DNA from 2 places in the Xanthobacter sp. AM11 genome. Region 2 is predicted to be linked to the other one. Evidence: predicted binding sites of a transcription regulator. Region 2 holds the regulator's gene; the other holds the start of a gene.
The links. The regulator LexA, encoded in region 2, represses DNA repair genes until DNA is damaged. The targets are predictions, from matches to a motif close to TGTTCNNNNTGTGTTCNG.
Positions count from the first base shown of each region.

Region 1: a site for LexA is predicted at 2,868-2,885, ahead of ssb (single-stranded DNA-binding protein). Genes of this name have one in related genera too.

Region 1 is NZ_JBLAOA010000001.1:3,058,226-3,073,391, forward strand. Features, by position in the region: partial or broken gene uvrA (excinuclease ABC subunit UvrA) at 1-2,477, opposite strand, end outside; gene ACI7BZ_RS14065 (hypothetical protein) at 2,523-2,843, opposite strand; gene ssb (single-stranded DNA-binding protein) at 3,004-3,582, shown strand; gene gyrA (DNA gyrase subunit A) at 3,916-6,654, shown strand; gene ACI7BZ_RS14080 (LysE family translocator) at 6,930-7,541, shown strand; gene recQ (DNA helicase RecQ) at 7,602-9,422, shown strand; gene gatC (Asp-tRNA(Asn)/Glu-tRNA(Gln) amidotransferase subunit GatC) at 9,589-9,876, shown strand; gene gatA (Asp-tRNA(Asn)/Glu-tRNA(Gln) amidotransferase subunit GatA) at 9,873-11,357, shown strand; gene ACI7BZ_RS14100 (hypothetical protein) at 11,480-12,058, shown strand; gene gatB (Asp-tRNA(Asn)/Glu-tRNA(Gln) amidotransferase subunit GatB) at 12,266-13,756, shown strand; gene ACI7BZ_RS14110 (hypothetical protein) at 13,794-14,393, opposite strand; gene lipB (lipoyl(octanoyl) transferase LipB) at 14,501-15,166, opposite strand, start outside.
Region 2 is NZ_JBLAOA010000001.1:3,326,233-3,341,398, reverse strand. Features, by position in the region: gene rplM (50S ribosomal protein L13) at 1-122, shown strand, start outside; gene rpsI (30S ribosomal protein S9) at 124-606, shown strand; gene ACI7BZ_RS15270 (hypothetical protein) at 763-1,086, opposite strand; gene ACI7BZ_RS15265 (histidine phosphatase family protein) at 1,238-2,002, shown strand; gene ACI7BZ_RS15260 (hypothetical protein) at 2,161-2,352, opposite strand; gene ACI7BZ_RS15255 (sensor domain-containing diguanylate cyclase) at 2,625-4,169, shown strand; tRNA gene ACI7BZ_RS15250 (tRNA-Lys) at 4,306-4,381, opposite strand; gene ACI7BZ_RS15245 (M20 aminoacylase family protein) at 4,565-5,725, shown strand; gene ACI7BZ_RS15240 (sulfurtransferase TusA family protein) at 5,854-6,117, opposite strand; gene gltX (glutamate--tRNA ligase) at 6,114-7,529, opposite strand; gene ACI7BZ_RS15230 (ComEC/Rec2 family competence protein) at 7,754-10,114, shown strand; gene lexA (transcriptional repressor LexA) at 10,134-10,844, opposite strand; gene ACI7BZ_RS15220 (molybdopterin molybdotransferase MoeA) at 10,984-12,198, opposite strand; gene moaC (cyclic pyranopterin monophosphate synthase MoaC) at 12,261-12,749, opposite strand; gene ACI7BZ_RS15210 (DUF2147 domain-containing protein) at 12,889-13,311, opposite strand; gene trpC (indole-3-glycerol phosphate synthase TrpC) at 13,419-14,210, opposite strand; gene trpD (anthranilate phosphoribosyltransferase) at 14,207-15,166, opposite strand, start outside.

The DNA of each region.
Region 1 (15,166 bases), 270 kb from region 2:
TTGAAGAATTGCGCGCCCTCTTCCACCGTCATGTCCAGCACGTCGGCGATGGACTTGTTCTTGAAGGTGACCTCCAGCGTCTCGCGATTGTAGCGCTTGCCCTTGCAGACATCGCAGGTGACATAAACGTCCGGCAGGAAGTGCATCTCGATCTTGATGACGCCGTCGCCCTGGCAGGCCTCGCAGCGCCCGCCCTTCACATTGAAGGAGAAGCGCCCCGCCCCGTAGCCGCGCGCCTTGGCCTCCGGCAGGCCGGCGAACCACTCGCGGATCGGCGTGAAGGCGCCCGTATAGGTGGCAGGGTTGGACCGCGGGGTGCGGCCGATGGGCGACTGGTCGATGTCGATCACCTTGTCCAGGTGCTCCAGCCCCTCCAGCCTGTCGAACGGCGCCGGCGCCTCGCTGGCGCCGTTGAGGCGCCGGGCCACCGCCTTGTAGAGCGTGTCCAGCAGCAAGGTGGACTTTCCGCCGCCCGAGACGCCGGTGATGCAGGTGAACAGGCCGAGGGGAATTTCGGCCGTGACATTCTTCAGATTGTTGCCCCGCGCACCCGAGAGCTTCAGCATGCGCTTGGGATTGGGCTTGCGCCGGGCCGGAACGCCCACCGAAAGGGCGCCGGTGAGATAGCGGCCGGTGAGCGAGGCGGGGTTGGCGAGGATCTCGGCGGGCGTGCCCTGCGCCACGATGCGCCCGCCATGGATGCCGGCGCCGGGGCCCACGTCCACCACATAATCGGCGGCGAGGATGGCATCCTCGTCATGCTCCACCACGATGACGGTGTTGCCGAGGTCGCGCAGGTGCTTCAGCGTCTCCAGCAGGCGCTCGTTGTCGCGCTGGTGCAGGCCGATGGAGGGCTCGTCCAGCACATAGAGCACGCCGGTGAGGCCGGACCCGATCTGGGAGGCGAGGCGGATGCGCTGGCTCTCGCCGCCGGACAGGGAGCCGGAGGCCCGCGCGAGGGTGAGATATTCCAGCCCCACGTCCAGCAGGAACTTCAGCCGGTCGCGGATCTCCTTCAGGATGCGGCCGGCGATCTCGTTCTGCTTGGCCGAGAGCTGCGCCGGCAGCGCCTCGAACCAGCCGGCGGCGGCGCGAACCGAAAGCTCGCCCACCTGGCCGACATGCCGGTCCGCCACCCGCACCGCGAGGGCCTCCGGCTTCAGCCGGAAGCCGGAGCAGGTCTTGCAGGGCACGGTGGAGAAATATTTGGAGATTTCCTCGCGCGCCCAGTCGCTGTCGGTCTCCCGCCAGCGCCGGTCGAGGTTGCGCACCACCCCTTCGAAGGTCTTCTGGGTCTCGTAGGCGCGCAGCCCGTCGTCATAGGCGAAGGTGATCTTCTCGTCGCCCGAGCCGTAGAGCAGCACCTGCCGCGCCTGTTCCGGCAGGTCGGCGAAAGGCACGTTCAGCTTGAAATGATAATGGCGGGCCAGCGCATCCAGGGTCTGCCCGTAATAAGGCGAGGTGGACTTGGCCCAGGGGGCGATGGCGCCCTGCTTCAGGGAGCGCGCCTTGTCCGGCACCACGAGGTCGGGGTCGATGGTCTGCTCCACGCCGAGGCCGTCGCAGGCTGGGCAGGCGCCGAAGGGGTTGTTGAACGAGAACAGCCGCGGCTCGATCTCGGGAATGGTGAAGCCGGACACCGGGCAGGCGAACTTTTCCGAGAACAGGATGCGGCGCGGCGCCCCCGCCTCGTCCGTCTCGTCGGCAAATTCGGCCACCGCGATGCCGTCGGCCAGAGCGAGGGCGGTCTCGAAGCTGTCGGCGAGGCGCTGGGCGAGATCGGCGCGCACGACGATGCGGTCCACCACCACGTCGATGTCGTGCTTGAACTTCTTGTCCAGGGCCGGCGCCTCGGCGATTTCATGGAAGGCGCCGTTGATCTTGACCCGCTGGAAGCCCTTCTTCATCCATTCCGCCAGCTCCTTGCGGTACTCGCCCTTGCGTCCGCGCACCACCGGGGCGAGCAGGAACAGGCGGGTGCCCTCCGGCAGCGCCAGGGTGCGGTCCACCATCTGCGAGACGGTCTGGCTTTCGATGGGCAGGCCGGTGGCGGGGGAATAGGGAATGCCGGTGCGCGCCCACAACAGGCGCATGTAGTCATAGATTTCGGTGACCGTGCCCACCGTGGAGCGCGGGTTGCGCGAGGTGGTCTTCTGCTCGATGGAGATGGCCGGCGAGAGACCGTCGATCTGGTCCACGTCCGGTTTCTGCATCATCTCCAGGAACTGGCGGGCATAAGCGGAAAGGCTCTCCACATAGCGGCGCTGGCCCTCGGCATAGATGGTGTCGAAGGCAAGGGAGCTCTTGCCGGAGCCCGACAGGCCGGTGAACACCACCAGAGCGTCGCGCGGGATCTCCAGATCCACATTCTTGAGATTGTGCTCGCGCGCGCCGCGCACCGAGAGGGTGCGGGCATCGCGGCGGGCAGCATTGGCGGCGTCGAGCGTGGCACGCCGGGAGGAAGCACGATCAGACATGAACATCCTGGGGCGCACGCAAGCCTTGCGGCCGGCGCCGAACGATCAGGGCAAGGGGAAGGCCGCCTTCAGCATGGCAAGCGTGCCGGCGGCGGTGGCGAACATGGTGGAGAACATGGCAGCGCGTGCGGTCCGGTGGAATGGGCCCGCGCCCGGCGCCTCCTCGCGGGCGGCACCCCGGCCGTCCTGGCCGAGGACGAACTCTTTCCTGCCGCCTCCCGCGGCGGCGATATCCCATCGAAGCGCTGCAAATTCACTCATGGTCATGGCCCAAATGTAGTCCACCGGGTGCAATGCGGTAGAGAACATATCAAGAACAATCGTTGTGCGCGAGTCAAAAATCCAGTGTCGGCTGTCACGGTCCATCTTGCATCCTGCGGGCGGCGTGTATAGAACATTTGCGGAACAAATGTGCCGGGGGCGTGCACAGGCCAGCCTTTGCGGTGGACAACGCCGTTTGCGGCTCGCATGCGTCGCCGGCCCGGCTAGGGTGCTGCGCCCGATCGGTGAAGAGTGGAGAGCGAGGATGGCCGGCAGCGTCAACAAGGTGATCCTGATCGGCAATCTCGGCCGGGATCCCGAGGTGAAGTCGTTCCAGAACGGCGGCAGGGTGTGCAATTTGTCCATCGCCACGTCGGAGAACTGGCGGGACAAGGCCTCCGGTGAGCGGCGCGAGCGCACGGAATGGCATCGCGTGGTCATCTTCAATGAAAATCTCGTGGGCGTGGCCGAGCGCTTCCTGAAGAAGGGCTCCAAAGTCTATATCGAGGGCCAGCTTGAGACCCGCAAATACGAGAAGGACGGGCGCGAGACCTACACCACGGAAGTGGTGCTGCGGCCCTATCGCGGCGAGCTGACCCTTCTGGACGGGCGCGGCGAGGGCGGCGCCGGCGCTGGCGCCGACGACTTCGGCGGCGGCTCGGACTTCGGCTCGGCAAGCCCCATGGGCGGAAATGTGGGCTATGGCGGCGGCTCGGGCGGCGGCAGCTTCGGCGGGGGCGGTTATGGCGGCCAGTCGGGCGGCGGGCGCCGGGCGGGCGCGCCGGCGGGCGGCGGCAGCAGCCGGCCTGCGTCCACGGACATGGACGACGAGATTCCGTTCTGAGGCATCCGGCGGATCGGCGGGGTCCGGCTCCGCAGGTCCTTCCGCGATCAGCGCGACGCGGGGGCTGTCCGCATGATGGTCCGGGCCTCGTTTCATTCCGAGAGGATGGCTGCCGGACGTTTCCCGGCGGGTCGGCGCGTGCCGTGCTTTTCGGGCGGCGCGGGGCATTCTGACGCAAAAGGGTCAAAATGTGCGCCGGGTGCCCGCGGGGTCATGTTTAAGACATTGAAAATAAAGAAGAAAAAATAGATCGTCGGCGGTGGTTTCGCTGGCGTCGCAACGGTGAATCGGCTAGAAGGGGACACCGCGTTTCATCATCGAGAGTGTTGACTTTTGGCCGAACCCGAGACGCCGAGGCCCGGCGGCGAGCCGCCCTCCGACATCAGGCCCGTTTCCATCACGGAGGAGCTGTCCCGCTCCTACCTCGACTATGCCATGAGCGTCATCGTCGCCCGGGCCCTGCCCGACGTGCGCGACGGCCTGAAGCCGGTGCATCGGCGCATCCTGTTCTCCATGCACGAGAACGGCTACGAGTGGAACAAGCAGTATCGCAAGTCCGCCCGCGTGGTGGGCGACGTCATCGGTAAATACCATCCCCATGGCGACCAGTCGGTCTATGACGCGCTGGTGCGCATGGCGCAGACCTTCGCCATGCGCCTGCCGCTGGTGGACGGCCAGGGCAATTTCGGTTCGGTGGACGGCGATGCCCCGGCGGCCATGCGCTACACCGAGGTGCGGCTGGAGAAGGTGACCGGCAGCCTGCTCGACGACCTCGACAAGGACACCGTCGATTTCCAGGACAATTACGACAATTCCGAGAGCGAGCCCACCGTCCTCCCGGCCAAGTTCCCCAACCTGCTGGTCAACGGGGCCGGCGGCATCGCCGTGGGCATGGCCACCAACATCCCGCCGCACAATCTCGGCGAGATCATCGACACCACCGTGGCCCTGCTGGACGACCCGACGCTGGAGCCCGAGGCGCTGCTGGATCTGCTGCCCGGCCCGGACTTCCCCACCGGCGCCCTGATCCTCGGCCGCACCGGCATCCGCCAGGCCTATCTCACCGGCCGCGGCTCGGTGCTGATGCGGGCGAAGGTGGCCATCGAGCAGATCCGCAAGGACCGCGAGGCCCTCATCGTCACCGAGATTCCCTACCAGGTGAACAAGGCGACGATGATCGAGAAGATTGCCGAGCTGGTGCGCGACAAGCGCGTCGAGGGCATCTCCGAGATCCGCGACGAGAGCGACCGCGACGGCATGCGCGTGGTCATCGAGATCAAGCGCGACGCGCAAGCCGACGTGGTGCTGAACAACCTTTATCGCCTCACCCTGCTGCAGACCTCCTTCGGCGTGAACATGGTGGCCCTGTCCGGCGGCAAGCCGGGGGTGCTGACCCTGCACGACGTGCTGACCGCCTTCATCGCCTTCCGCGAGGACGTCATCAGCCGCCGCACCAAGTTCCTGCTGCGCAAGGCCCGCGACCGGGCCCATGTGCTGGTGGGCCTCGCCATCGCGGTGGCCAATATCGACGAGGTGATCCGCCTCATCCGCACGGCGCCGGACCCGGCGAGCGCGCGCGAGGCGCTGATGGGGCGCGACTGGCCGGCCAAGGACATGGCCCCGCTCATCGCTTTGATCGCCGACCCGCGCCACAAGCTCAACGACGACGGCACCTACCGCCTCTCCGAGGTGCAGGCCCGCGCCATCCTCGATCTGCGCCTGCAGCGCCTGACCGCCCTCGGCCGGGACGAGGTGGCCGACGAGCTGGACAAGCTCGCCGCCGAGATCGCCGATTATCTCGACATCCTGGCCAGCCGGCCGCGCATGCGCGCCATCATCCGCGACGAACTCAACGCCATCAAGGCCGAGTTCGGCACGCCGCGCCGCACCGAGATCGTCGAGGGCTTCGGCGACCTGGAGGATGAAGACCTCATCCAGCGCGAGGAGATGGTGGTCACCGTCTCCCACGCCGGCTACATCAAGCGCGTGCCGCTCTCCACCTACCGGGCGCAGCGCCGCGGCGGCAAGGGCCGCTCGGCCATGCAGACGCGGGACGAGGATTTCGTCACCCGCCTGTTCGTGGCCTCCACCCATGCGCCGGTGCTGTTCTTCTCCTCCAAGGGGCAGGTCTACAAGCTCAAGGTGTGGCGCCTGCCCCTGGCGGCGCCCCAGGCCCGCGGCAAGGCACTCATCAACATCCTGCCGCTGGAGCAGGACGAGCGCATCACCTCGGTGGTGCTGCTGCCGGAGGATGGCGAGCAGAACGACCGGCTGCAGATCATGTTCGCCACCACCGGCGGCACCGTGCGGCGCAATGCGCTCACCGATTTCCAGCAGGTGAATCGCAACGGCAAGATCGCCATGAAGCTGGCGCCCGGCGAATCCATCGCCGACGTGGGCCTGTGCACCGAGGATGACGACGTGCTGCTCACCACCGCAGCCGGCGCCTGCATCCGCTTCCCGGTCACCGACGTGCGCGTGTTCAAGGGCCGCGACAGCGTGGGCGTGCGCGGCATCCGGCTGGAAGAGGACGACAAGATCATCTCCATGGCCATCATCCGCCATGTGGAGGCGGAGGCCGACCAGCGGCTCCTCTATATCAAGATGCGCCGCGCCCTGCGGGGCGAGGCGGGCGAAAGCGCCGAGGTGGAGCAGGAGGAGGGCGCGAGCGGCTCCGGCCAGCTCAGCCAGGAGCGCTATGCGCAGATGAGCGCGCTGGAGCAGTTCATCCTCACCGTGTCCGAGAATGGCTACGGCAAGCGCACCTCGTCCTATGAATACCGCGTCACCGGCCGCGGCGGAAAGGGCATCGTCGCCATGGCCGTGAACGAGCGCAACGGCCGCCTCGTCGCCTCCTTCCCGGTGGAGGACGCGGACCAGATCATGCTGGTGACCGACGGCGGCCAGCTCATCCGCTGCCCGGTGGACGGCATCCGCATTGTCGGCCGCGCCAGCCAGGGCGTCATCGTGTTCGACACGGCGGAGGGCGAGCGGGTGGTCTCGGTGGAGCACATCAGCGACGATGCCGGCGCCGAGGGCGAGGATGCGGCCGGCGAGGCGCCGGAGGCGTAGCACCAAAGCCCCTGAGCCTGGCTCATGGCCCGTGGTCAAGCCCGCGCGGCGCCGGAGCGCGCCCTCTCGGCGCCGGAGCGCGCCCTCTCGGCGCCGGTCAGGGGCCAGGGGCGCTGGTATAGGGCTCCGGACTTCGGGTGCCGGACTTTCGGGTGCCGGACTTCGGGCCGTGCGCGGGATCGCAGCCGGCGCGGCTCGCCCGGTTGCGTGAACCGCGACCACACAACGCCGGTGGCCGCTGGGCCGGCCGGAGCCGCAGGCAGGGGAAGTGACGGATGATCTCGGCGGAAAGCCTCGCGCTGTTCGTGCTCGCCTGCCTCGCCCTTGCCGCCACGCCGGGGCCGAACGTGGCGCTCATCGTCGGCACCAGCCTGAAGCACGGGCGCAGGGCCGGCATCCTCACCGCCACGGGCGTGAATGTGGGCCTCATCGCCCAGCTGGCCCTCGTGGCCGCGGGGCTCGCCTATGTGGTGGAAGCCTTCTCCCGTCATTTCGATCTCGTGCGCTATGCGGGCGCCGCCTATCTCCTGTGGCTCGCGGTGCTGCAATGGCGCAGTGCCGGGGTGGGGGCGCAAGCGTCGGCCCCCTCGGCGCGGGCGGCGTTCGGGCGCGGGCTGGCGGTGGCCTTCGCCAATCCCAAGACGCTTTTGTTCCACGCGGCCTTCCTGCCCCAGTTCGTCACCGACACCGCCAATCCGGTGCCTCAGATCGCGCTGCTCGCCGCCATCTTCGCCGGCATCGCACTGGTGGGCGACGTGCTGTGGGCGGTGGTGGCGGACCATGCCCGGTCGGCCCTCAAGGGCCGCTTCACCCGGATCGCGGATCGCGTTTCGGCCGGCATCCTCGTGGGCGGCGCGGCCATCCTGCTGGCGGCGGGCCGCCGATAGGCGCGGCGCTTGCGCGCCCATTGCGCATTGCCCCGGCCCAGCGTCGGACTATAAGGCGCCATGCCCGCCGCCGCCCCCACCGATTCCGCCCCGCTCCAGGTCCTGCGCACCGTCTTCGGCTACGAGACCTTCCGCGGCCGGCAGCAGGAGATCGTGGAGCATGTGGCGGCCGGGGGCGATGCCCTGGTGCTGATGCCCACGGGCGGCGGCAAGTCCCTGTGCTATCAGGTGCCGGCTTTGGTGCGGCCGGGCACGGCCATTGTCGTCTCGCCGCTCATCGCGCTGATGCATGACCAGGTGCAGGCCCTGCGCCAGCTGGGGGTGAAGGCGGCCATGCTCAATTCCTCCCTGCCGCCGGGCGAGGCGCGGCAGGTGGAGCGGGCGCTGGCCATGGGCGAGCTGGACCTGCTCTATGTGGCGCCGGAGCGCCTGCTCACCGACAGCTTCCTCACCCTGCTGGATGGCGCGCGCCTGTCCCTGTTCGCCATCGACGAGGCCCATTGCGTGTCCCAGTGGGGGCACGATTTCCGGCCCGAATACCGCCAGCTGTTCGTGCTGCACGAGCGTTTCCCGGGCGTTCCGCGCATGGCGCTGACCGCCACCGCGGACGGCCCCACCCGCCGGGAGATCGTGGAGCGCCTGGCGCTGGAGGAGGGGCGGGTGTTCCTCTCCTCCTTCGACCGGCCCAACATCCGCTACCGCATCGCGCCCAAGTCCAACCCCCGCACCCAGCTGAAGGCGTTCCTGGATGCGCACGAGGGCGAGGCGGGCATCATCTATTGCATGAGCCGGGCGAAGGTGGAGGCCACGGCGCAGATGCTGGCCACCGAGGGCCGCCTGGCGCTGCCCTATCATGCGGGCCTCGACGCCGACACCCGCGCCCGCCACCAGGACCGCTTCCTGAAGGAGGAGGGCATCGTGATGGTGGCCACCATCGCCTTCGGCATGGGCATCGACAAGCCGGACGTGCGCTTCGTGGTCCATCTCGACCTGCCCAAGAGCATCGAGGCCTATTACCAGGAAACCGGCCGCGCCGGCCGCGACGGGCTCGCCTCCGAAACGCTGCTGCTCTACGGCGTGGAGGACGTGGCCAAGCTGATCCAGTTCGTGGACGCCTCCGATGCGCCGGATGCGCGGAAAAGGGTGGAGCGGGGCAAGCTCGATGCCCTGCTCGGCCTGTGCGAGAGTGCATCCTGCCGGCGGCAGGTGCTGCTGAAGTATTTCGAGGAGGATCTTCCCGAGCCCTGCGGCAATTGCGACACCTGCCTGGACCCGCCGCGCACCTTCGACGGCACCGAGCCGGCACGCAAGCTGCTGTCCTGCGTCTATCGCACCGGAGAGCGCTTCGGCGCCGGCCATGTCATCGACGTGCTGCGCGGCGAGGCCACCGACAAGGTGCAGAAGTTCGGCCACGAGAAGCTGTCCACCTTCGGCATCGGCAAGGATTTCTCGCGCGATGAATGGCGCGCCATGGTCCGCCAGTTGGTGGCCATGGGTCATCTGAGCGTGGATGTGGAGGGCCACGGCGGCCTCGGCCTCACCCAGAAATGCCGGCCGGTGCTGCGCGGCGAGGAAAGGGTGGAACTGAAGGCGGAGGCGCGGGCGCGGCCGGCGCGCACCGGCGGCGGGGGCCGCGGGCCGCGTCCCGCCCTGCAGGACCCGGCCGACGAGGCACGCTTCCAGCGGCTGAAGGCGCTGCGCCTGGAGATTGCCCGCGCCCAGGGCGTGCCGCCCTACGTCATCTTCCACGACACCACGCTGATGGCCATCGCCGAGCTGAAGCCCGATTCCATGAAGGCGCTGGGCATGATCTCCGGCATCGGCGAGGCTAAGCTGGACCGCTACGGCCGCCAGTTCCTGGACGCGGTGCGGGAGGGGTAGCCCGGTTGCCGGCGAGCGCCCGGGCCGCGGAGAGACATCCCGCGTCGTTCCATGTCGCATTTGCGGGGGTGCGACGGCTGCGTCTCCACCCGCCTCTTTCCCCGGCAAACCCTTCCACCGCGGCATACCCCTTGCTATAGCGGCGGTCAGCTTTTGGGAGCGCATCATGTCCGTCGATCAGGCGACCGTCCGCCGGGTGGCCCATCTTGCGCGCATCTCGGTGCGCGAAGACGAGCTCGGCCACCTTCAGAATGAACTCAACGCCATCCTGGAATTCGTGGAGCAACTGGCGGACCTCGACGTCTCCGGGGTCGAGCCCCTCACCGGCGTGGTGCCGGTGGAGCTGCCCATGCGCGAGGATGTGGTGACCGACGGGCATTGCCCGGAAAAGGTGCTCGCCAACGCCCCCGACCACGAGGGCGGCTTCTTCACTGTGCCGAAGGTGGTGGAATGACCAAGCTCACCCAGCTCACCCTCACCCAGGCGCGCGAAGGCCTGGCGCAGGGCGAATTCACCTCGGTGGAACTGACCGAGGCCTATCTGAAGGCCATGGAGGCGGCGCGGCCCCTCAATGCCTATGTGCTGGAGACGCCGGAGATCGCCCTGGAGATGGCGAAGGAGAGCGACCGGCGCATCGCCTCCGGCGACACCGGCCCGCTGGAGGGGATTCCCCTCGGCATCAAGGACATGTTCTGCACCCAGGGCGTGCGCACCACCGCCTGCTCGAAGATCCTCGACGACTTCGTGCCGCAGTACGAATCCACCGTCACCGCCAATCTGTGGCGCGACGGCGCGGTGATGCTGGGTAAGCTCAACAATGACGAGTTCGCCATGGGCTCGTCCAACGAGACCTCGGCCTTCGGCCCGGTGCTGTCGCCCTGGCGGCGGAACAGCGACGACACCTATCTGGTGCCGGGCGGCTCCTCCGGCGGCTCGGCGTCGGCGGTGGCGGCCTTCCTGTGCGCCGGCGCCACCGGCACCGACACCGGCGGCTCCATTCGCCAGCCTGCGGCCTTCACCGGCACGGTGGGCATCAAGCCCACCTACGGGCGCTGCTCACGCTGGGGCATCGTTGCCTTCGCCTCCTCCCTCGACCAGGCCGGTCCGTTCGCCCGCACCGTGAACGACGCGGCCCTGCTGCTGCGTTCCATGGCGGGCTACGACGCCAAGGATTCCACCTGCGTCAACCGCCCGGTGCCGGACTATGAGGAGGCGGTGGGCGCCTCCATCAAGGGCATGAAGATCGGCATTCCGCGCGAATACCGCATGGAGGGCATGTCCGACGAGATCGACGCCCTGTGGCGCGAAGGCGCCCGATGGCTGGAGGATGCGGGCGCGCAGATCGTGGACATCTCGCTGCCCCACACCCGCTATGCGCTGCCGGCCTATTATATCGTGGCGCCGGCGGAAGCCTCCTCCAACCTCGCGCGCTACGACGGCGTGCGCTACGGCGCCCGCGTGCCGGGCCGCGACGTGGTGGAGATGTATGAGAACACCCGCGCCGCCGGCTTCGGCCCGGAGGTGCGCCGGCGCATCATGATCGGCACCTATGTGCTCTCCGCCGGCTATTACGACGCTTACTACCTGCGGGCGCAGAAGGTGCGCAGCCTGATCAAGCGCGATTTCGACACCGTGTTCGCGGAAGGGGTGGATGCGGTGCTCACCCCGGCCACGCCCTCGCCCGCCTTCGGCATCGGCGAGAAGATCAAGGCCGATCCGGTGGAGATGTATCTCAACGACGTGTTCACCGTGACGGTGAACATGGCCGGCCTGCCGGGCATCGCCGTTCCCGCCGGCCTCTCGGCCGACGGGCTGCCCCTCGGCCTCCAGCTCATCGGCCGCCCGTTCGCGGAGGAGACCCTGTTCTCCCTCGCCGAGGTGATCGAGGAAGCGGCCGGCCGCTTCCCCGTGGAAGACCTGTGGTGGAAGGGCTGATCTGACCTTGCGGTGCGGGGGCGCCGGCCCGGGCGCGCCTTGTATTTGTATTGCAATATGCAAATGATCAGCCGGCCGGCCGGGGAGGGGGACCCCGGCCCGTCTACCGATCGGGGGAACAGATGCAGTTCTGGGGGAAAGCGTGCCTTGCCATCATCGCGATGGCGGGCGCTTTGGCATGCGTGGCGCCGGCAGCGCAGGCGCAGGACCGGTGCACGGCCTACGCCAATGAGATGGTGGGCCTCGACCAGCGGGCGCGGCAGATGCGCTGCCCCGGCTGGAGCAGCCATTCCAACTGGCAGAACCACTACAATTGGTGCACCACCAAGACGCCGGCGCAGACCAATGGGGCGGTGGATACGTGGAGCGCCAAGTTCGACGGCTGCGCCTTCTCCTATGGCGGGCAGGGCGGCGGCTACAAACCCCCGCCGCCGGCCAATGCGCCCAAGCAGGACGCCAGCCGCACGCCGATCTGCAAGTCGTTCGCCAAATACCTCGTGACCTGGCGCAACAAGGCCATCGCCACGGGCTGCACCCTGGGTGCCGTCAAGGAGGGCAGCTGGAGCGAGGGCGAGGCCTATACCTTCTGCATGGGCACCTCGGACGCCGAGTTCCGCACCCGCAGCCCGCAGGCGCTGGGGGCCAAGGGCGTGTTCGAGAAGGCCTGCACCCAGGAGCTGCGGCGCCCCATCAAGCTCTGAGGCCGCGCCGGCCATTTCGATCCTGCGGCCCGCCCCGGTGGCGGGCCGTTGCGCATCCGCGGGGCGCGCCGAAGGCCGCCGGCGCGGCACCCTGCCGGTTGCCAGAGGCGGCCGCTCGGGGTTACGTGAAACCAGCAAGGATGCGGCCACGCCGCACCACAGCACACCACGCGGCCGTGCGCCGCCGACAGGACCTTAAGGACGACCATGACCCTTCACACCCGGCCGGTCGAGGCCAAGAAGCTCATTCCCGGCGCCACCGGCGACTGGGAGGTGGTGATCGGCATGGAAGTGCACGCCCAGGTCGCTTCCAATGCCAAGCTCTTTTCCGGCGCCTCCACCGCCTTCGGCGGCCCGCCCAACGACCATGTGTCGCTGGTGGATGCGGCCATGCCCGGCATGCTGCCGGTCATCAACAAGGAGTGCGTGGCCCAGGCGGTGCGCACCGGGCTCGGCCTGAAGGCGCAGATCAACCTGACATCGGTGTTCGACCGGAAGAATTATTTCTACCCGGACCTGCCCCAGGGCTACCAGATCAGCCAGTACAAGCAGCCGGTGGTGGGCGAGGGCGAGGTGATCGTCGATCTGCCCGACGGCGAGAGCATCACCGTGGGCATCGAGCGCCTGCACCTGGAGCAGGACGCGGGCAAGTCCATTCATGATCTGTCGCCCACCCTCTCGTTCGTGGACCTCAACCGCTCCGGCGTGGCGCTGATGGAGATCGTGTCGCGCCCCGACCTGCGCTCGGCGGAGGAGGCGCGGGCCTATGTGACCAAGCTGCGCACCATCCTGCGCTATCTGGGCACCTGCGACGGCGACATGGAGAAGGGCAACCTGCGCGCCGACGTGAACGTTTCCGTGCGCCGGCCGGGCGACGCGCTGGGCACCCGCTGCGAGATCAAGAACGTCAATTCCATCCGCTTCATCGGCCAGGCCATCGAGGTGGAGGCGCGCCGGCAGATCGAGATCCTGGAGGACGGCGGCACCATCTCCCAGGAAACGCGCCTGTTCGATCCGGGCAAGGGCGAGACGCGTTCCATGCGCTCCAAGGAGGAGGCGCACGACTATCGCTACTTCCCCGATCCGGACCTGCTGCCGCTGGAGCTGAAGGCGGAATGGGTGGAGGATCTGGCCTCCCACCTGCCCGAGCTGCCCGACGAGAAGAAGGCCCGCTTCATCGCCGACTACGGCCTTTCGCCCTACGACGCCGGCGTGCTGGTGGCCGAGCGGGAGACCGCCGATTATTTCGAGCAGGTGGTGGAAGGCGGCGGCGCCAGGCGCGACGGCAAGGCGGCGGCGAACTTCGTCATCAACGAGCTGTTCGGCCGCCTGAACAAGGAGGGCAAGGACGTCACCTCCTCGCCGGTGACGCCGCACCAGATCGGTGCCATCCTCGACCTGATCGCCGAGGGGACCATCTCGTCCAAGATCGCCAAGGACCTGTTCGAGATCATCTTCACCGAGGGCGGCGACCCGCGCGTGGTGGTGGAAGCCCGCGGCATGAAGCAGGTGACAGACACCGGCGCCATCGAGAAGGTGGTGGACGAGATCATCGCCGCCAACCCGGACAAGGTGGCCCAGGTGCAGGCCAAGCCCACCATGCTCGGCTGGTTCGTCGGCCAGGCCATGAAGGCCTCGGGCGGCAAGGCCAATCCGCAGGCGCTGAACGATATTCTCAAGGCGAAGCTGGGGATTTGAGGGGGGCGTTGCGGCGGGTAGGGACGGGGGCGCGGGTTCAGATGCCCGGGACCCCCATCCATTGCTTGATGCCGTTTTCGAGCCACATATACATGGGCTGAGCGGTTTCCGTGATCTTTCGGTTGACGGCATCCGTCAGCTTGCAGTCTTGATTCATGCTGTAGGCATCCAGAACGACCTGCCCGACCTCCACAAGAAGAATGGGCGTCGCAGCGCCGCCTGTTGGAGCTTCTGCGAGGAGAGCCCCGGTTGTCTTCACGATGCTCACTGCCAGCACGGCCACTGAGATCCCGCAGGTGAGGTTGTCCTGTGCGTTGCCCATCCGAGCAATGGCAATGCCCTTCTGTGCCAAGAATACTGCAAGTTCTCGTCCCGATAAGACTTTACCGCCATTGATCAATTCGTAAGCGATTGTATAATGATCGCCAATTCCTTGTGCAATGTGATCTGGAAGGCCAATTTTTACCAGGCCACCGCGGAGGGCGTGGCTGGTTCCTGCCTTGACCATGTTGTGGAAGAAGTCGCGTTTTTTGGATCCTTTCAGGATATCCTCTGCTGATTGCTTCATGAGGACTTCGGCGAAGCCCTGGGTCGAGTAATCGTGGTCGGGTTTTTTTGTCCCGGTGGAGGAAGGCATGCTTGCGCTCATTCTTCAGCACGAGAATTGAGCGTCGACAGCGCCGAAATGACAAGTTCAAATATGACTGTAGGCTATCAATTCGTTTGATGCGTATTTCCGGCGCCCTATTGCGGGGCGCCCTGGCGGTCCCGTTCAGATGTCGGCAACAGCGTCGCCCCCACTACCGTCTTCCCGAACACCGCCTCGAACGCCACCCGCATCACCGCGTCCACCTCGTGCATGGCCACCGGCAGACCGAGGTCGGCAAGGCTGGTGACGCCGTGCTCGCGCACGCCGCAGGGCACGATTCCGCCGAAATGGGAAAGGTCCGGCTCCACGTTCAGCGAGATGCCGTGGAAGGTCACCCAGCGCCGCACGCGGATGCCGATGGCGGCGATCTTGTCTTCCCCGCTTCCTTGGCCGCCGCCCTTCCGGCGCACCCACACGCCCACCCGGTCCTCCCGCCGCTCGCCGGTGACGTTGAAGGCGGAGAGGGTGCCGATGATCCAGGCCTCCAGCGCGCTCACATAGCGCCGCACGTCGGGCGCGCGGCGCTTGAGGTCGAGCATCACATACGCCACCCTTTGGCCGGGGCCGTGATAGGTGAACTGGCCGCCCCGGCCGGTCTCGTAGACCGGGAATCGCGCGTCCACGAGATCTTCCGGGCGGGCGCTGGTGCCGGCGGTGTAGAGGGGCGGATGCTCCAGCAGCCACACGCATTCGGGCGCCGTGCCCTCGGCGATGGCGGCGGCGCGCGCCTCCATGGCGGCGAGGGCCTCGGGATAGGCGAT
Region 2 (15,166 bases):
CGCTCGGCCGCAAGATCATGGGCAACCTGCGTGTCTACAAGGGCCCCACCCACCCGCACGAGGCCCAGCAGCCGGTCGCCCTCGACGTGGCGGCGCTCAACCGCAAGAACGTGAGGAACTGACATGGCCGAGGTTCTCCAGTCCCTCGACGCTCTCGGCGGCGCCGCTATCGTCTCCGCCCAGCCCGAAGCCCCCGTGCATGTCCAGAAGCTGGACAAGTACGGCCGCGCCTATGCCACCGGCAAGCGCAAGAACGCGGTGGCCCGCGTGTGGATTCGCCCGGGCACCGGCAAGGTCCTGGTCAACGACCGGGACATCGAGGTGTATTTCGCCCGCCCGGTGCTGCGCCTCATGATCAACCAGCCGTTCCAGGCCGCCACCCGTGAAGGCCAGTATGACGTGGTGTGCACCGTTTCCGGCGGCGGCCTTTCCGGCCAGGCCGGCGCGCTGCGCCACGGCATCTCCAAGGCGCTCACCTATTACGAGCCGGAGCTGCGCACCCCCCTCAAGAAGGGCGGCTTCCTGACCCGCGACAGCCGCGTGGTCGAGCGCAAGAAGTACGGCCGGGCCAAGGCGCGTCGTTCGTTCCAGTTCTCCAAGCGCTGATCGCGCAGGACCACTGCGAAGCCATCAGAAGGCGGCGGGATCTTCCCGCCGCCTTTTTCGTGCGCCGGTGGAAGGGCGCACGCACCCGGGCCGGACCAACGAAAATGGCCGGGACAGGCCCGGCCATCGGATTGCAGCAGGTCTGGCGCGCCGCCGTCAGAAGCTCGGCGTATCGCCGTCCAGCGGGCTCCACTGGCCATTGTTGGTGGGGTCGCCGGGCGGGCCGGAGCCGTAGCCGCCCGAAAGGTCCGGCGGGAACACGTAGTCGTTGTTGCGGTCGTTGCCGATCTTCACGTCGGGGCGAATGGGCGCGCCCGGTCCGGGGTCAAGATAATTGCCCTGGGGGATGACCGGCAGGCTGATCACCCGCTTGGACAGGGTGACGGAGGTCTGCGCCATCGCCGCCAGGCCCGCTGCCCCGATAAAGGCGATGAGCAGCGTCCCCGCATAGCCGCCCACGCCCCGCATCACCATCGCCATGGCACCGTCCCGCATTGGAGCGCCGGAGGCACGCGCTCCGGCTCGCGCCTTGAAGCATGTTCGCGGCGGGGTGTGAAGGGCCTGCGTCAGCCTCTGGCGGGCGCGAATGGCGCGTGTTTTCCTGACCCTCGCCAGATGGGGGAGGGCAGGGATGATTCGATCGGGGGGCACTTTGGGCCGGGCCACGGCCGCGCTGCTGGCTCTGGGCCTACTGCTGGCGGCGGTGCCGGCGGCGGCGGCGCCCGCCCGCATCATCCTTCTGCGCCACGGGGAAAAGAACGGCCCCTGGGAGCTGTGCGAGGTGGGGCGCGAGCGCGCCCGGGCCCTGGTTTCCTACTATCTCGGCAAGAATGCGCAGAACAGCCTGTTCCGGCCCGGGGAAACGCCGCGGGCCATCCTCGCCATCTCCCTGCACACGCTGGAGACCATTTCTCCGGTGGCGCAATCCTGGGGAATGCCGGTCATCTTCTACAGCGCCATTCCGGTGCGGCGCGACGGCAAGCTGGTGCTGAGCGACGCGACGCTCGCCCAGCGCACCCGGGAGGCGGCCCGGGACATTCTGGAAAAGCCCGAATGGGTGGGCCAGACCCTGGTGGTGAACTGGGAGCACGACCACATCGCCAAGACGCGGTATGATACGCCCGCCACCGCGGAAAAGGGCGGAACCGGAGCCAGGGGGCCGGAGGCGGTGACGCTCTACGATCTGCTCGGCCTCGATCGCCTGCAAGAGGTGCCCCGCAACTGGCCGCGCAATACCTATGATTATTTCTGGATCATCGACTTCGACCAGACCAGCGGAAAGCCGAGCCGCTTTTCCATGATCAAGGAGGAATTCGGCCCCCCGTTCGCCAGCCTCCCGCAGAACGACTGGCACAAGCCGGAAGGAAGCGGCGTGGCGGCGGGCTGCACGCCCTGAGCCCGGCACCCGGCGGTAACGGCCCGCCGGGTGCCGGGCGGGCTACCGCGCGGGGAGCCCGCCCTTGGCGTCGCGCTTGCACCCGCAACGCCCCATCCACGGACGGCTACGCCCATGTCGGCCTTCGCACGCCCTGTTCGAACCGCGACAGGGGCGCGTCACTTCTTGTACTTGCGCAGCATCATCTCGATCGCGGTGACGGATTCCGACACGTTCAGCCAGTTCTCCGCCTGTTCGTCGTTCTTGAACTCGCGCCCCAGATTGATGGGCTCCTCGTGCCCGGTAACGTGCAGAAAGCACGCCCATTTTCCGTTCGGCAGTTTCTCGACCGTGACCTTGTGGTCCGACATGCTGCGATCCTCGCCTGCACTATTCTGGTTCGCGGGCCGTCGGTGCGGAATGCCTCCGGGCCGGCCCACCAGCGCCAATGCAATCGCCCTGCCATGGCGGCGATGCTGCGCAGGCGGAGGCTGCCGCAAAGCCTCAGCGCAACGCAATAATCGGATCAGATTACCACTATCCGCGGCACTTTCCGTGGGAGACTAACGTTAGGTCTGCTGACCTTTCCCGGCGGCATTCCGCTCAAACGCCACATTCCGCCCTCAGGTCGTCCCGCGTGCAGATGAGCAACATTGCCACCCGCCTGGTCCGCGAGCCTTCCCTAAGGATCGTCACCACCTTCATGATCGTCGTGATCCTGCTGGTGCAGGGCTTCATGCTGCTGTGGTCCTGGAGCGAGACCCGCACCGACGGGATTCACGCGGCCCAGAACGCGCTGAATGTCATCTCCCACGATATCGAGCGCAACCTGAGCATCCTGGACCTGTTTCTCCTCAGCGCGGCCGAGGGACTGAACATGCCGGAACTGCAGCAGGTCAGCCCCGTGGTGCGCCACCGGATTCTGTTCGATCGCGCCATGAGCGCCAGCTTCCTGGGGGCGGTGCTGGTGGTGGACGCCCATGGCGACATCTCCTTCGATTCCAGCTTCATCGAGGCGCGCCAGCTCAACCTTGCGGACCGCGACTATTTCCAGGCCCAGAAGGCCGCGGACCGGGGGCCGTTCGTGAGCGAGCCGTTCAAGAGCCGGCTGAGTGCCGGGGACGAGCGCATAGCCCTGAGCCGACGCCTCTCGGGCCCCGACGGAGCATTCGACGGCATCGTCGTTGGGACCATCCGGCTCCAGTATTTCATGTCCCTGTTCAAGGACGTCCAGCTGGGGCGCGACAGCCTGCTCATCCTGCTGCGCCCCGACGGGACATTGCTGGTGCGCGATCCGCCGGCGCCCCGGGAGGGGATCGCGAACTACGCGTCCTTCGCCATCTTCCGCAAGATCGCCGCCGGCGCGCCGCAGCCGTTCGTCGGCCGCTCGCAGCTGGACGGGATCACGCGGATCTTCGTCTACCACAAGTTCCGGGATTTTCCGGTGGCGCTCGCCGTCGGCATCTCCGTGCCGGCCCTGTTCGAGACGTGGCTGCCGCGCGCGATCATCACCGGCACCCTCACCATCGCGGTGTGCCTGCTGCTTGGCTACACGGTGTGGGTGCTCGGCTCCACCCTGCGTCAGAGCCATGAGCTGCGGCGCCAGCTGGAGGGCCTGGCCGTCACCGATCCGCTCACGGCGCTGCCCAACCGCCGCGCCTTCGACGCCATGGTGGATGCCGAGCTGCGCCGCGCGGCGCGCGAGCGGCAACAGCTCTCCCTGCTCATGATCGACGTGGACCATTTCAAGCGTGTCAACGACACCTTCGGCCATGAAACCGGCGATACGGTGCTGCGGCAGTTGGCGCAGATCATCCAGCGGTCGATCCGGCGGCCGGGGGATTTCGCGGCGCGCTACGGCGGCGAGGAATTCGTCGTCCTGCTGCCGGCCACGGATGCAGGCGGGGCGCTGCGCATCGCCGAGAGCATCCGCAGCACCATCGCGGCGGCCGCCTTTCCGACCACCGGGGGCGAGGTGGCGCGCGTCACCGCCAGCATCGGCGTGGCGACGGCCCGTCACGGGGAGGTCGCGGCCAGCCTGGTCCGCCACGCGGACGAGGCGCTCTACCGGGCCAAGGGGCAGGGTCGCAATCGCGTTGCCGGCAGCGAGGCGGACGCGCCACACAAGCCCGCGCCGCCCCTTGCCGCCCAGGCCGTCGCGCCCGGCGCACGCCCCGGCAGCGCCTGAGCCCGCCCCCTCCACACCGGCAGGAGGAGCGGTGCATGGACGGAATCAGCGGGCATCGCGGACGGTGGACGGGCGGAGACCATGCGTCCGCGCATTTCCAGATCGCGCGAGCCCGGATGCAGGATATTGATATTACTGGTGAGCCCGTCGGGATTCGAACCCGAGACCCCATGATTAAAAGTCACGTGCTCTACCGGCTGAGCTACGGGCTCACTCGCCGCTGTGGTTAGGCTGCGAAGGCGGCAGGGTCAAGGCCGGTGCGGTTCATGCTGGCCCCGGCGCGGCCCCTGTGCATATCGTGACCCCACCCATTCTGCCGGCTGCGCCATTGACCCGTCAGCCGTGCTTACGCACCATGCAGCCGTCACCGCAGCCGGAACCGCGATCGAGCCGCCATGCCCGTCAACAACCACATCGCCGCCCGCGCAGACGAGATTGCGGCGTGGCGCCAGGATTTCCATCGCCATCCCGAGCTGATGTACGACCTGCCGCGCACCAGCGGCACCGTGGCCGAGCTGCTGCGCGCCTTCGGCTGCGACGAGGTGGCCACCGGGCTCGGCGGCACCGGCGTGGTGGCGGTGGTGCACGGACGGGAGCCGGGGCGGATGATCGGCCTTCGCGCAGACATGGACGCCCTGCCCATTCTGGAGCGCACCGGCGCCGCCTATGCCTCCCAGACCCCCGGCCGGATGCATGCCTGCGGCCATGACGGGCACACCGCCATGCTGCTCGGCGCCGCCCGGCACCTGGCGGAGACCCGCGCCTTTGCCGGCACCGCCGTGCTCATCTTCCAGCCGGCGGAGGAGGGCGGGGCGGGCGCCAAGGCGATGATGGACGACGGCCTGTTCTCCCGCTTTCCGGTGGACGAGGTCTACGGCATGCACAATCTGCCGGGGCTGGAGGTGGGCCGCTTCGCCATGCGGCCGGGCGCCATCATGGCTTCCGCCGACCATATCGACATCACGGTGGAGGGCCGCGGCGCCCATGCGGCCCGGCCCAACCAGGGGGTGGACGTGGTGCTGGCCGGCGCGGCCATCGTCACCGCCCTCCAGCAGGTGGTGTCGCGCAACGTGGACCCGCTGCACTCCGCCGTCGTCTCCATCTGCATGTTCCATGCGGGGGAGGCTGACAACGTGCTGCCGCCCGTCGCGAAGCTCGGCGGCACCGCCCGTTCCCTCGATCCGCAGGTGCGCCTGCACCTGCGCGAGCGCGTGCGCGAGGTGGCCCAGGGCGTCGCCGCCGCCTATGGCGCCACTGCCACCGTGGAATTCTCCGAAGGCTATCCGGTCACCAGCAACCATGCGGACCAGACGGCCTTTGCCGCCGAGGTGGCCAGAGAGATCGCCGGCGGGGCGGCCGTGGACCCGGTGGCGCCGCCGCTGATGGCGGCGGAGGATTTCGCCTTCATGCTGGAGGCCAAGCCCGGCGCCTACATCTTCATCGGCAATGGCCCGTCCGCCGGGCTGCACCATCCGCAATACGATTTCGCCGACGGGGCCATCGCCTACGGCGCCTCCTATTGGGTGCGCCTGGTGGAGCGCGCGCTGCCGCTTTAGGGCACGCACCGATCAGCTTGCATCGCAAGCGGATCGGATAACGCGTTCTCAATCCTTAAGTGAGAGGGCGATTCACCGATCAAATTGAGCCAATTTGATTGGATCGCGCTCTAAGGCCTGCGGCGGCTTCAGCCGCCCGTGCGCAGCACGAAGGTGAGCACGCCCTGCCGCGTCTCCTGCGCCTCCACCGTGGCGCCCGCGCCATAAGCCGCGTGGGGAATGTCGATCACCGCCAGCGGATCGGTGCAGCGCACCACCAGCCGCGTCCCGGGCGGGGCGGCAGCCAGCGCCTTGCGGGTGCGCAGGGCGGGAAGCGGGCACTTGAGCCCGCGCAGGTCCAATTCCAGCCCCACGGCATCCGGGCCGCCGTGGCCCGGAGCCTGCGCCGTCATGCGGCCTGGTCCCGCAGGCGGGCGAGGCTTTCCGCGCGGCCCAGCACCATCAGCACGTCGAAGATGGGCGGGGAGGTGGCCTTTCCGGTCAGCGCGGCGCGCAGCGGCTGGGCCACGGCGCCGAGCTTGACCCCGGCGGCCTCGGCATATTTGCGCACGGCGCCTTCGGTGGCCTCAGCGCTCCATTCCGCCGCCTCCAGCAGCGGCAGGAGGCGGGCGAGGTGGGCGCGGGCGTCGGTGGTGAGCAGCGCCGCGGCCTTGTCGTCCGGCTGGAGCGGGCGCTCCATGAAGATGAACTCGGCATTGTCCAGCAGCTCCACCACCGTCTTCGCCCGCTCCTTCAGGCCGGGCATGGCGGCGATGAGCTGGGCGCGGCGCTCGGGCGTCATGCGGGCGAGGCGGTTTTCCGCATCCGGCAGGTGGGGCACCAGCGCATCCACGGCGGCCATGAGATCGGCGTCGGAGGCGGCGCGCATGTACTGGCCGTTGAGATTCTCCAGCTTCTGGAAATCGAAGCGGGCGGCGGAGCGGCCCACCCGGTCGAGATCGAAGAAGGAGATCATCTCCTGCGTGGTGAACACCTCCTGGTCGCCATGGCTCCAGCCGAGGCGCACCAGATAGTTGCGCAACGCCGCGGGCAGGTAGCCCATGTCGCGATAGGCATCCACCCCCAATGCCCCGTGCCGCTTGGACAGCTTGGCGCCGTCCGGCCCGTGGATGAGCGGGATGTGGGCCATGCGCGGCACCTCCCAGCCCAGCGCCCGGTAGATCTGGGTCTGGCGCGCCGCATTGGTGAGGTGGTCGTCGCCGCGGATGATGTGGGTGACGCCCATGTCGTGGTCGTCCACCACCACCGCCAGCATGTAGGTGGGCGTGCCGTCGGAGCGCAGCAGCACCAGGTCGTCGAGATCCTTGTTGGGGAAGGTGACGGTGCCCTGCACCATGTCGTCGATGACGGTCTCGCCCTGCTGCGGGGCCTTCAGGCGGATGACGGGGGCGCGGTCGGCGGGGGCCTCGGAAGGGTCGCGGTCGCGCCAGCGTCCGTCATAGCGCGGCGGGCGGCCCTCCTTGCGGGCCAGCTCGCGCATCTCGTCCAGCTCCTGGGGGGTGGCGTAGCAGGGATAGGCATTGCCCTGCGCCAGCATCTCCTCCACCGCGGCGCGGTGCCGGTCGGCGCGGGCGAACTGGTAGATGGGATCGCCATCCCAGGTGATGCCGAGCCACTCCAGCCCCTCGATGATGGCGTCGATGGCCTCCTTGGTGGAGCGCTGGCGGTCCGTATCCTCGATGCGCAGCAGCATCTTGCCGCCGGTGTGGCGGGCATAGAGCCAGTTGAACAGGGCCGTGCGCGCGCCGCCGATGTGCAGGAATCCGGTGGGCGAAGGGGCGAAGCGGGTGACGATCTGCGACATGGGGCACTCGGCGGGGCTCGGTGCGCGGGGGCACGCGGGAAGGACGATCGCGGCGGACACGACGGGCGGGCGTGCCCGACGGCACGCGCCCGCAGGCTCCGTGGCACGCGGACCGGCTGCCGCCCGAAGGCGCCGGAACCGGAACGCGGCGTGGCACGCGGGAGGCGCCCGTGTAGCATAGGCGCCGGGCACAAGGAACATGGGCACGGGAGACCCGGGCGGCCATGGGCGCGGGGCAGCAGGGCGGCGAAGGGCAGGGCGGCAGGAGGCCGGACGGCGCGCGCGCCGCCGGCTCTGCCGCCGTCTCTGTGGGCGCACCGGCTTCGGGCACCATCCTGGACGTGGCGGGCGTGGCGGGGTTCGGTGCGGGCTGGCGGCCCGGCCTCCCGAGCCTGCGGCCGGCCCTGGCCGGCCTCGCCCGGCGGATCGGCGCCGATTTCTCGGCCGAGGCGACGTCGGGCCGGCTCATCCTCTGGCTGCCGGCAGCCTATGCGTTGGGAATCCTTTTCTATTTCGCCGCGGCGCGGGAGCCTTTCCTGCCGGCGGTGCTGCTCCTCACTTTGGCCCTTAGCGCCCTTGCGGTGGCGGCGCGGGCGCGGCCGGTGGCGTTCGGCGCGCTGGTGGCGCTGGCATCGGTGGCCGGCGGATTCGCCACCGGGGGCGTGCGCACCGCCTTGGTGGCGCGGGAGGCCATCGCGGCGCCGGCGGGTCCGGTGCGGCTCGTGGGCTTCGTGGAGAAGGTGGAGCATCGCACCACCGGCGACCGCATTCTGCTGCGGCTCGACGGCGGCGCCGTGCGCGGGCTTCATCCCGCCCCCGCTCTGGTCCGCCTCACTTTGCGCCGGGGCTGGGCGCCGCCGGTGGGCGCGCGGGTGAGCCAGCTCGCCCGCCTGCTGCCGCCCCTCGGTCCAGCCATGCCCGGCGCCCACGATTTCGGCCGCGGCCCCTGGTTTCGCGGCATCGACGCCGTGGGATACGGCCTGGGCCGGCCGAGGCCGGACCCGGGCGGCGCAGCGCCCGTGTCCGTCAAGCTGGCCATGCTGGTGGATGCCGCCCGCGACGGCCTCGCCCGCCGCATTCGCGCCTCCCTGACGGGCACGCCGGCGGAAATCGCCGTGGCCCTGGTGGCGGGGGACCGATCGGCCATCGCACCGGAGGTGGAAGAGAGCATGCGCGTGTCGGGGCTCACGCACATCCTGTCCATTTCCGGGCTGCACATGGCGCTGGTGGCGGGAACCCTGTTCGCGCTGGTGCGCGGCGCCCTGGCACTGGGGCCGGGGCTCGCCCTGGGCTTTCCCATCAAGTCCCTTGCGGCGGCGGCCGCGCTGGCCGGAAGCGCGGCCTATCTGGTGCTCTCGGGCAATGACGTGCCGGCCCAGCGCTCGTTCGTGATGACCGCCCTGGTTCTGGCGGGGGTGATGGCGGGGCGGCCGGCCCTCACCCTGCGCACGGTGGGCGTGGCGGCGGTGGTGGTGCTGGCCCTCACCCCTGAGGCGGTGCTGGAGCCGGGCACGCAGATGTCGTTCGCCGCCACCCTCGCCCTGGTGGCGGCCTATGAGCGGCTGCGGCCGCTGCGGGCGCTGCCGCGGCCGGATGGATTGGCGGGGCAGGCGGCGGTGTGGGTGGCGGTGCTGGTGGGCGGCACGGCGCTCACCGCCGTGGTGGCGGGGCTGGCGACGGCGCCCTACGGCATGTTCCATTTCCAGCGCGTGGCGCCCTACGGCCTCCTGGCCAACCTTGCCGCCATGCCGGCCGTGTCGTTCCTGGTGATGCCGTTCGGCCTCGTCGGCGTGCTCTTGATGCCGTTCGGGTTCGACCATCTCGCCTGGCCGGTGATGGGGCTGGGAATCGAGATCATGGTGGCGGTTTCCGATCATATCGCCGGTTTGCCGGGGGCGGACATGCGGGCGGCATGGGTGGGGGGCGCGACCCTCGCCGGCCTCAGCCTGGCGCTGCTCGGCCTGTGCCTCCTGCGCGGGGCGGCGGCGCTGGTGGCGCTCCTGCCCCTCGGCTTCGCCCTCGCCACCGCCGGTCCCGCCCCGCGGCCGGACCTGTTGGTGGCCAGCGATGCGCAGACGGTGGCGGTGCGCGGCGCGGACGGGCGGCTCTCCATCCTCGGGGCCCGCACCAACCGCCTGGTGGCCGAGCAGTGGCTGACCCGGGAGGGCGACCGCCGCACCGCCCGGGCGGGGGAGCTTGCCGCGGGATTCACCTGCGATGGGGAGGGCTGCACCGCGCCGCTGCCGGGGGGCGGCACGCTGGCCGTGTCGCAGCGGGCGGAAGGGCTGGAGGCGGACTGCCTGAACGCGCGCCTGGTGGTCACCCGCGAGACGCCGCCGGGCGACTGCCCGGCGCAGGTGCTGACGCCGGCGCTGCTGGCCCGCACCGGCACCCAGGCCTTCTACTTCCGCGACAATGGCTGGCACATGGAGCCCACGCGCACGCGCCGGGTGCAGCGCCCCTGGATGCCGCCCCTGCCGCCGGAGCCGGAGGCCACGGCAGCGCCAGACGAACCGGCGGAACTCGGGCCACCGGACGGGAGACCCGCGGAAAACGCGATGCAGGCGGACGCGTGGATGGAATGAGCCGGGAGCGGCGGGCGCCTCAGTAGCGGCGCATCAGCCCCACGAGGCGGCCCTGGATGCGCACGCGGTCGGGGCCGAAGATGCGGGTTTCATAGGAGGGGTTCGCCGCCTCCAGCGCGATGGAGGCGCCCTTCTTGCGCAGGCGCTTCAGGGTGGCCTCCTCGTCGTCCACGAGGGCCACCACGATGTCCCCGGTGTCGGCGGAATCGCATTTGCGGATGAGCACCGTGTCGCCGTCCAGGATGCCGGCCTCGATCATGCTGTCGCCGCGCACCTCAAGGGCGAAATGCTCGCCCGACCCCAGCATTTCCGGCGGGATGTTCAAATTGTGGCTGCGGCTCTGGATGGCGGAGATGGGGGTACCGGCGGCGATGCGGCCCATCACCGGCACCGTGACCGTCTGGCTGCCCTCCTCGTCCTCGGTTGCGGGGCGGACCCGCCCAAGGCTGCCCTCGATGACGGAGGGGGAGAAGCCGCGGCCGGCGGCGCGGGCGGAGGCGAGGCCGGGCGCCACGCTGTCCGGCAGGCGCACCACCTCAAGCGCCCGTGCGCGGTTGGGCAGGCGGCGGATGAAGCCGCGCTCTTCCAGTGCGGTGATGAGGCGGTGGATGCCGGACTTGGAGCGCAGGTCCAGCGCCTCCTTCATCTCGTCGAAGGAAGGGGGAACGCCGGTTTCCTTCAGCCGCTCGTGAATGAAGCGCAGAAGGTCGTATTGCTTGCGCGTCAACATTGTCCGCCCCCGTCTCAGCGCCTGTCCCGGCCCCGCAACCCACCTGCGGAAAACCGAAACAAATCATGAACACGTAATATCCGTTCCTTTTGTGTTCCGCAAGGGGTGAAGATGGCGTAAAGGCCGCCGCCGGCACACTTCAGTCGTCCAGCGGGATGATCTCGCAGGGGTCGCCGGCGCGGCCGGCCGGGGCGAAGGGCGGGCGGATCAGCAGGCAGTCGGCCGCCGCCAGCACGCTCAGCATGGCGCTGTCCTGGGAGGGGAAGGGCGTCACATGCACCGCGCCGTCGGCGGCGCGGGCCATGCGGGCGCGCATGAAGTCGCGGCGCACGTCATTGGCCGGCACATCCACCGCCAGCCGCGCCGGCGCGGTCTGCGGCCCGGGCGAAAGGTCTCCCTGCATGGCCCGCAGCAGGGGCGCCAGGAAGGTGAGGGCGCACACGTGCGAGGACACCGGATTGCCCGGCAGCCCCAGCACCCGCACGCCGGCGCGGTCGCCGAACATCAGCGGCTTGCCGGGCCGCAGCGCGATCTTGTGCACCGAGAGATCCACGCCTTCCGCGCGCAAGGCGGGGGCCATGAGGTCGTGGTCGCCCACCGAGGCGCCGCCGGAGGACACCATGAGATCGAATTCGCCGGACAACGCCCGCGCCACGACGGCGCGGATGGCGGCCAGGTCGTCCTTCACCAGGCCAAGGTCGGTCACCTCCGCGCCGGCACGCCGGGCCAGGGCCGCAAGGCCGAAGGCGTTGGACACCACGATCTCGCTGTCCGCCCCGGTGCCCTCACCCGGCAGCACCAGTTCGTCACCGGTCTGGATCAGCGCCACCCGCGGGCGGCGGGCCACGGGAAGCCGGGCATGGTCCATGGCGGCGGCGAGCATGATGTCGCGCCCGGTGAGGCGGCGGCCGGCGCGCAGGCCGGCGGTGCCGGCGGCGAAGTCGCAGCCCTTCAGGCGCACATTGCGCAAAGCGGCGGTGGGCTGGAGCGTGGTCACCACGTCGCCGTCGCGGCTGGTGTTCTCCTGGATCACCACCGTGTCGGCCCCCTCCGGCACCACGGCGCCGGTGAAGATGCGCACCGCCTCGCCCGGCCCCACGCGCCCGGCAAACGGCCGGCCCGCGGCCGATTCGCCGATCACGGAAAGCCGCGCCGGGATCTGGGCGATGTCGGCGCCGCGCACCGCATAGCCGTCCATGGCCGACATGTCGGCGGGGGGCTGGGTGCGCCGCGCGATGAGGTCGCGCGCCAGCACCCGCCCGGTGGCGGCCGAAACCGGCACCTCCTCCACCCCCAGGGCGGCGGCGCCGGCGATGACGAGGCCGGTGGCCTCCTCCACCGTCATCAGCGCCATGGCGCTGCGTCCATCTTCGGGGTGTTCACGCTCGTGCATCCTTCCATGGCTGGCGCGCCGCCTCACGCGGCCGGCGGATCGGCGCGGAAATGGCCGCTGCGCCCGCCGGATTTCTCCACCAGCCGGATGCCTTCAAGCCGCATGCCACGATCGGCGGCCTTGGCCATGTCGTAGATGGTGAGGCAGGCGACGGAGACGGCGGTGAGCGCCTCCATCTCCACGCCGGTCTGGCCGGTGGTCTTCACCCGCGCGGTCACCGTGAGGCCGGGCAGGGCGGGGGCGGCGGCGATCTCCACCTCCACCTTGGCCAGCATCAGGGGGTGGCACAGGGGAATGAGCTCATGGGTGCGCTTGGCGGCCATGATGCCGGCGATGCGCGCGACGCCGAGCACGTCGCCCTTCTTGGCATTGCCGGAAACAATGAGCTCCAGCGTGGCCGGCGCCATGACGACGCGCCCCTCGGCGAGGGCCTCGCGGGTGGTGGCGGCCTTGTCCGACACGTCCACCATGCGGGCGGCGCCCGTGTCGTCCAGATGGGTCAGGCTGGCCATGGCCGTGCGGTGCGCCCCGGAATCGCATTCAGATGTCGGGAAGATGGCGCCAGCCGCCGGCCCTGTCCACCTTGGGGCGCCGCTTTTTCCGGCGGCGGGGCCGGAGGCCCGCCCCCGCCGCGTCAGAGGGGAGCGCGCGTCAGCGCAGGCGGGTCCAGGTCTGCGTCTTGCAGAGCGGGGCCACCACGCATCCGCGCAGCTTCAGCGCATTGTCGCCATCAAGGGTGATCGAGCCGGAGTAGGTCTTGCCGTCCTCGGCATTGTAGATGCTGCCGCCGGTCCACTCCTTCGGCCCGCCGGAGAAACCGGTGAGGATGGTGACATTCTTCAGCGGGCGGTCGCGCAGCTTGGCATTGGCGTTGTTCACGTCCTTCAGGCCCGGATCGGCCTTGAGCCCGTCCGAGGAGACGAGGCGGCCGCAGAGGCTGGCGCCGCACTTGGAGATCTCCACCTGCCCGTTGCGGCTGGGAGTCAGCCACAGGCCGGTGGGATCGGCGGCACATGCCGGCCCCACCCCGGCCAATCCGAGCGCAACGAAGGCAACAAGAAGACGCATGTGCATGAAACTCCTCCCTGGAGAGCGAACCGGGCAGTTTCCACCGGCGCGCGGCATGGCCTCGTGGCGGGCCATCCTCTCCATTAAGGCGGAACTTCACGTATACGGCAAGCCTAACCCGCAATGAGCTGCGAGGTAGCGGATGCGACATCCTTCTGGCGCATCAGGCTCTCGCCCACCAGGATGGTGCCGATGCCCACGCGGGCAAGCCGCGCCACGTCGGCCGGGGTGAAGATGCCGCTCTCGCCGATGGCGATGCGGTCCGCCGGCACCCGGCCGGCGAGCTGTTCGCAGGTTTCCAGCGCGGTCTCGAAGGTGCGCAGATTGCGGTTGTTGATGCCGATGAGGCGGCACGGCAAGGCCAGCGCGCGGTCCAGCTCGGCGCCGTCGTGCACCTCCACGATGGCATCCATGCCGAAGGCGGCGGCGGCGTCCGCCAGGTCGCGGGCGAGGGCGTCGTCCACCCCGGCCATGATGATGAGGATGCAGTCCGCCCCCCAGGCCCGCGCTTCCGCCACCTGATAGGTGTCGTACATGAAGTCCTTGCGCAGCACCGGCAGGCCCACCACCGCGCGGGCCGATTTCAGATAGTCCGGCGCGCCCTGGAAGGAGGGCGTGTCGGTGAGCACGGAGAGGCAGGTGGCGCCGCCGCGTTCATAGGCGCGCGCCAGGGCCGGGGGGTCGAAATCCTCGCGGATCAGGCCTTTGGAGGGGCTCGCCTTCTTGATTTCGGCGATGAGCGCGGTGCGCCCCTCCGCCAGGCTCTGCGCGATGGCGCCGGCAAACGGGCGCACCCGCGGGGCGCAGCGGGCGGCAGCCTCGATCTCGGCCAGGGGATGGGCGCGCTTGGCCGCCGCGATCTCCTCGCGCTTGTAGGCTTCGATGCGGGTCAGGATGTCGCTCATTGGGCCGCCTCCGGCGCCACTTTCTCGGATATGGCCACCAAATGCTCCAGCCGGGCACGGGCGGAGCCAGTGTCGAGGCTCACCCGCGCCTGCTCCACCCCGTCCTTCAGGTCGTGCGCCCGGCCAGCCACCACCAGGGCCGCGGCGGCGTTGACGATGGAGACGTCGCGATAGGCGCCCGGGGCGCCGTCGAGCACCGCGCGCAGGGCCTTCGCATTGTGCTGCGCGTCGCCCCCCTTCAGCGCCTCCGGCGGGGCGCGGGTGAGGCCCACGTCCTCCGGGGTGATGGTGAAGGTGTGGATGCGGCCCTCGTCCAGCATGGCGATGTCGGTTCCACCGGAAATGGTGATCTCGTCCAGCCCGTCCGAGCCGTGCACCACGAACGCCTTTTCCGACCCCAGCGTCTTCAGCACCTCGGCCAGCGGCACGATCCAGGATTTGGCGAACACGCCCACCATCTGCCGCGTCACGCCGGCCGGGTTCGAAAGCGGGCCGATGAGGTTGAAGATGGTGCGGGTGCCCAGTTCCACCCGGGTCGGCCCCACATGCTTCATGGCCGGGTGGTGGGAGGGGGCGAACATGAAGCCGATGCCGGCCTCGGCGATGCAGCGGGAGATGCCGGCCGGGTCGAGGTCGATGCGCACGCCCAGCGCCACGAGCACGTCCGCCGCGCCGCTCTTCGAGGAGAGGGCCCGGTTGCCGTGCTTGGCCACCGGCACGCCGGCGCCGGCCACGATGAAGGAGGCGCAGGTGGAGATGTTGTAGGAGCCGGAGGCGTCGCCCCCCGTGCCCACCACGTCCACCGCCTCGGGCGGGGCTTCCACCGGCAGCATCTTGGCACGCATGACCGACACCGCCCCGGCGATCTCGTCCACCGTCTCCCCGCGCACGCGCAGCCCCATCAGCAGCGCGCCCATCTGGGAGGGGGTGGCCGCGCCCGACATCATGGCGTCGAA